DNA from 2 places in the Vibrio sp. 704 genome. Region 1 is predicted to be linked to the other one. Evidence: predicted binding sites of a transcription regulator. Region 1 holds the regulator's gene; the other holds the start of a gene.
The links. The regulator CRP, encoded in region 1, controls carbon source genes, mostly activating them, when cyclic AMP is high. The targets are predictions, from matches to a motif close to TGTGANNNNNNTCACA.
Positions count from the first base shown of each region.

Region 2: R7R24_RS04860 (glycogen/starch/alpha-glucan phosphorylase) is a predicted target of CRP. The motif match lies at 1,261-1,276, and genes of this name have one in related genera.

Region 1 is NZ_JAWOUH010000029.1:29,856-33,065, reverse strand. It holds gene R7R24_RS22915 (YheU family protein) at 1-78, shown strand, start outside; gene R7R24_RS22910 (phosphoribulokinase) at 204-1,073, shown strand; gene crp (cAMP-activated global transcriptional regulator CRP) at 1,314-1,946, shown strand; gene R7R24_RS22900 (DUF1338 domain-containing protein) at 2,083-2,874, opposite strand; gene astD (succinylglutamate-semialdehyde dehydrogenase) at 3,123-3,210, opposite strand, start outside.
Region 2 is NZ_JAWOUH010000002.1:204,534-207,743, reverse strand. It holds gene malT (HTH-type transcriptional regulator MalT) at 1-805, opposite strand, end outside; gene R7R24_RS04860 (glycogen/starch/alpha-glucan phosphorylase) at 1,540-3,210, shown strand, end outside.

The DNA.
Region 1 (3,210 bases):
TTGGAAAAAGGTGAAGCGGTTATCGTGTTCTCTGAGCTACACGAAACCGTCGATATTCAGCATAAAACAAAATTTTAGACCCTTCACATTTTACCGTATCCCACTCGATGACAAGGTATTGTTACGTGCTATAGTGGGATATCGACCGTGCAGTAGTAACTCTACTGCACATTACAGGTAAGTAATTTTCGACAAGGTTTGTCATGTCAGCGAAACACCCAATTATTGCGGTTACTGGTTCGTCCGGTGCCGGCACGACCACTACATCTGAAGCCTTCCGTAAAATGTTCAATATGATGAACGTTAAACCCGCATGGGTTGAAGGCGATAGCTTCCATCGCTTTACTCGCCCAGAAATGGACATCGAAATTCGCAAAGCCCGCGAGCAAGGTCGACACATTAGCTATTTTGGCCCACAAGCTAATGACTTCCCGGGATTAGAAGAGTTTTTCCGTAAGTTCGGGCATGATGGTACTGGCAGCGTGCGCCGTTATCTGCACACGTTTGACGAAGCGGTTCCCTACAATCAAATGCCAGGCACGTTTACACCGTGGCAAGACTTACCCGAAAACAGCGACGTGCTGTTTTATGAAGGGTTACATGGTGGCGTGGTCGATGGCGATGTTAATGTTGCTCAACATGTGGATTTCTTAATCGGCATGGTGCCGATTGTGAACTTAGAGTGGATACAAAAATTCGTACGTGACACTCGCGATCGCGGCCATTCGCGTGAAGCGGTAATGGACTCAATCGTGCGATCCATGGACGATTACCTCAACTATATCACTCCGCAGTTTTCTCGTACTCACATCAACTTCCAGCGCGTACCGACCGTTGATACTTCCAACCCACTTAATGCAAAAGGCATCCCTAGTTTGGATGAGAGTTTTGTAGTGATTCGCCTACGCGGTATCAAGAATGTCGACTTCCCATATCTGCTGGCCATGATTGATGGCTCATTCATGTCACGCCACAACACGATTGTCGTACCCGGCGGTAAGATGAGCTTTGCAATGGAGCTCATAGTTCGGCCTATCCTACAACAGCTCATCGAAACAGGGAAAATTGGCTAAAAACCTGCCTGCGAAGATGTTTACTTTTCATACCGTGATCATGTGCACAGTTTTGCTTACAAAATCTCAATCATGGCACGATTAAAATCAAGAAATCGTTTTCGAAAAAGGATACTATTTCTTACCGAAACACAAGAGAGCTTGCAGCATATAAAAAGTGCTCTTATTCTAGTAGGCCTAATTCAGGCTTAGCTAAAATATGGATAGCGCAAGCGTACCCTGCAGAGGAAGTGAGATATTATGGTTCTAGGTAAACCTCAAACCGACCCAACATTAGAGTGGTTTCTTTCACACTGTCATATTCATAAGTACCCTTCAAAGAGCACGCTAATTCACGCGGGCGAAAAGGCAGAAACTTTGTACTACATCGTTAAAGGTTCTGTTGCGGTTCTTATCAAAGACGAAGAAGGTAAGGAGATGATCCTTTCTTACCTAAACCAAGGAGACTTTATTGGTGAACTTGGTCTATTCGAGGAAGACCAAGAGCGCACAGCTTGGGTTCGTGCTAAATCTCCTTGTGAAGTTGCTGAAATTTCTTTCAAGAAGTTCCGTCAGCTTATCCAAGTAAACCCAGACATCCTAATGCGCCTTTCTGCGCAGATGGCTCGTCGTCTTCAAGTAACTAGCCAAAAAGTAGGTGACCTGGCGTTCCTAGACGTAACTGGTCGTATCGCTCAGACGCTTCTGAACCTTGCAAAACAACCAGACGCAATGACTCACCCAGACGGCATGCAAATCAAGATCACTCGTCAAGAAATCGGTCAAATTGTTGGCTGTTCTCGTGAGACAGTGGGTCGTATCTTGAAGATGCTAGAAGAGCAGAACCTAATCTCTGCTCACGGTAAAACCATCGTGGTTTACGGTACTCGTTAATCTCGAACTAGAGTGACACGAACAAAATTATAAAAGCCACCAATGGCAACATTGGTGGCTTTTTATTTACTCATGACCAAATGAGATAGGGTGCAGCGAACACTAATGAGTAAGCTTAACAGGTTAACCCTAAAACTTAGCCATTCGTACTTTCAAAGATTTTGTCAGCTGAAGCGGCCACGAAACCTGGGTACAAATCACCATTTTCCATCGGATAGCGCTTAGCAAATTCATAAAACCCGCCAGGGATAATTTCAGTGCCTTCGCTAAAACGAACCGCTACTTTATCTGCCATGGTCGATGACTGCTCTAGCAACACCTCAGGAGTGCCCTTCACTTCACCACCATTTTCATTAATGGTAAACCCAGCGGTACGCAGATGATCGTTTACCTGCTTCACTTCTTCATATTCATTGAGTTGGTTAACGCTCACCGTGAAGTGGTTTGCTCCGTAACCATGCGCCGCAAGCCAAGATGCGTACTCACTTTCTTTAGCCAACGTTTGGTAATCAGCAAAGCTTAAATCCCACAAGCGTCCACCATGTAAGAATGCGCTATCGTTCAGCTTGTCAGCATCGACTTGTGCCACCAAATTTTTCACAATCTCTTGTAGCTCAGGCGAGCACTCTTCAACTTTTAGCTCACTAATAAATACTTTAGGTTGCTTCGGATCTGGGTGCTCATAGTGCTTAGCAATCAGCTTTTTGCTTTCGAAAACGTAATCACCACACGCCTTGTAACCAATAGCTACAAATGGCTTAGCTAGAGTTTCAATACCAAGAGGCGCGATATTGAAGGTACGTAAAGCTATATGATCATTAATCAGAGGCTCATCTTCTTGAAGCAGCTGATGCACTTTAGCCGCCGAAGGGCAAAGACGTTGAATGTAATCTTGCCATAGCGATTCAAATAACACATCGGGCGTCATAACGACTCCTTGTTACGAGATGTAGAGTTTAAAGGTAAGCGGAAGTTGGCTGCTCGTTCACAACAAAAGTTGTCCAGAATAATGAACGAGCAACCATCAACCTGTGACGGTAAATGCCAGTCAGTCAACACGCTTTTCCGAGTCTTTGCTCACTTTTCGTGTTCTGCCAACGATCACTACAACCCATACCTAAATGATGCGCCGGCAAGGTGAGCCGCAATGCATAGTTGCGACTCTATTATTAAAACTTATAGCGCTACACCTGGACTCAATGTTGCAGGCAAGACAGTCTCTTGACCTTCCATTGATGCCATTGGGTACGCACAGTAATCTGCT
Region 2 (3,210 bases), on a different contig from region 1:
GACGAGTTTCGTGATCGAGTAAGTCAAATACTTCTTCGACCAGGTAATCCCACAAGTGCGCGTGATTGAACTGCGATACCGACTCTACAGTTTGTGCCAATGTGCGGTTTTGATGTTGGGCTTGTAATGCGATCAACTGCATCGCCGATGGCCAACCTTCAACATAGGTTCTTAGGCTGTTCGCCATGTCTTCATCGATACCATCGGCGATACGCTGGTTAAAGAAGCGAGTGGTTTCTTCGGTATCAAACGCCAACATCTCGTTGCCGATTTCGATCATTAAATCACGAACACGTAAGTTTGCAGTGCCCAGAGGCGGCGCTGCACGACTGGTTACCACAACGGTGAGGTTGTCTGGCATGTGCTTTAAAAAGAAACGCATGGATTCATGGATTTCATCATTCGTGATTAAATGGTAGTCATCAAGCACCACGTAGCACTCTTGATGAAAGTCAGCCATTTCAGCGAACACTTCGCTAAATAGGGAGCGTAAAGACGAGATCTGACGTTTTTCCGCCAGTTTTTGTGCGTTAGCGCAACTGAAGTTGGTGGCTTTGTTTAATGCTTGAAGCAGATAGTTTACAAAGCGAAAGCCGTCGTTATCGCTGTCATCAATGCTGTACCAACCGACGTTTGGCTTATCGTATAGCCACTGCGCTGCCATTGTCGTTTTTCCGTAACCTGCTGGGGATCGGAATAAAACCAATTTGTAGTAAGGCGCTTGCTGTAGTAAGTCCAACACTCGTGGGCGCACGATGGCATTGTGCAGGCGTCCTGGTCGAGTAAGCTTAGATGGAATCCACATTAGTAGTTATGTCCTTATTTATGTATACCCAAATGACTGCAACGTGATCATTCTAGTAAAGCCCCCTTGAAAGCCGTCTTACTGAATGATGTCATCAGCATCAAAAACACTGTTTGAATGCCGGATAATGTCGCTACTGTTGGGGCTTGCGTCCGTCTGAAAAACCATTCCATACGGTCACTTAGATATAAAAGCTAGCGAAAACTAGAAATAACTCACATCGCCTAATTCTAGTTTGTATAAAAAGCGTACAATCCTGTGAGCTGAGTGGGATGTTACGACATCAGAAATGTTCGTTACTTTGATCCACTTCCTAATTCTCAAGGGTTGATGGATTTACCATCAACTACGCCCTTTATTTGTGATTGTCGTCACTTAAATATCGTTTGTTTCGTTAGCGTTAAGATCGCGTTGCACATAGATTACGAAAAGTTCTTCTACGCTGACCGAGTTAATGTGACCGATATTACAATTTTCACATCATCAGATGAGTGGACTATAAAAAGCGTCATGAACGGGTTTTAACCTTTCTCACATTCCATTGTGATCAAAATCACTAAGAACTGGTGCAAAGTTCACTTTGTTGAGATTTGGATCACTAACCTAGCAATGGTACCCCCTCTACGCCCTCAGCCCTCCTCCTTCAAAGGATGAGAATTAGGAGGATGTTTATTCACAGAGGTAAATGCACGATGTATGGCAGATGAATTACCAAAAGACGTGAGAATTTCGTAATGAAACCTACTCAACAAAAACAATTTGACAAGAAGTCGTTCCAAGAAAGCGTAAAGAAACACCTATCTGTAACTTACGCTCATACGATTGAAAACGCAGACAGCCGCGCATGGTACCTAGCAATGGGGCATGCTCTGGCTGAATTTACTACTCTAGATTTGCTTGCGACAGAAGAAGATCCACGCATTAAAAGTGCGAAGAGCGTTAACTACCTTTCGCTAGAATTCCTTATCGGTCGTTTGACTGGTAACAACCTAATCAGCATGGGTCTGTATGAACAAGTAACAGAAGCAATGGCTGAACTGGGTTACAACCTAACTGATCTGCTAGAAGAAGAGCGCGACCCATCATTGGGTAATGGTGGCCTTGGTCGTCTGGCTGCGTGTTTCATGGATTCATGTGCGGCACAAGAATTCCCAACTGTCGGCTATGGTTTACATTACGAATACGGTCTATTTAAACAGTCATTCAAAGATGGTCGCCAGCAAGAAGCACCTGACGCTTGGCGCGGTGTAGAAGGCTACCCTTGGGAAATTGCGCGTCCAGAACTTGCGCAAGAGATCGGTTTCTACGGTCACGTTGAAGTGATTAACGAGAACGGTAAAGAAGTTCGCAAATGGGTACCAGGCATGACAGTAAGAGCAATGCCTTGGGATCTTCCAATTGTGGGTTACGAATCAGACACGGTTTACCCGCTACGTCTTTGGGAATGTCAGGCGATTGCACCATTCTCACTAGCAAGCTTTAACAATGGTGATTACTTCGAAGCTCAGCACGCACTGATCGACGCAGGTAACATCACTAAAGTGCTTTACCCGAACGACAACCACGAGAAAGGTAAAACACTGCGTCTAATGCAGCAGTACTTCCACTCAGCAGCGTCTGTACGTGACATCCTACGTCGCCACGAAGCTGCGGGCTACTCGCTAGCGGATCTACCTAAGCAAGAGACTATCCAGCTTAACGATACACACCCAACGATTGCGATTCCTGAACTAATGCGCATCCTGATGGATGAAAAAGGTTTAGCTTGGGAAGCGGCTTGGGAAATCAGCTCTAAGACATTTGCGTACACCAACCACACGCTACTTCCAGAAGCACTAGAGACATGGCCAGAGTCGCTAATCCAGCACCTGCTACCACGTCACATGGAGATCATTTACGAGATTAACCACCGCTTCCTACAAGACGTACGTGCAATGTGGCCGGGTGATGTCGCGAAGCAACAGAAGCTTTCTATCATCGAAGAAGGTTTCCACCGCATGGTTCGTATGGCAAACCTATGTGTAATCGGCTCTTACGCAGTAAACGGTGTAGCAGCACTTCACTCTGAATTGGTTAAGAAAGACCTATTCCCAGAGTTCCACGAAATGTACCCGACACGTCTACACAACGTAACGAACGGTATTACGCCACGTCGCTGGTTGAAGTTCTGTAACCCAGGTCTGTCTCAGCTTATCACTGAGAAAGTCGGCCCAGAATGGCCAGCGAAACTAGAGCAACTTGAAGGTATTGCGAAGTACGCTACTGACGCGACATTCCAAAAAGAATTCATGGCAGTGAAGAAAGAGAACAAAGAACGCCTAGCAACTTGGGTGAAAGAGAACATGGGTATCGAGCTCGATACTAATGCAATCTTCGATGTTCAAATCAAGCGTCTGCACGAGTAC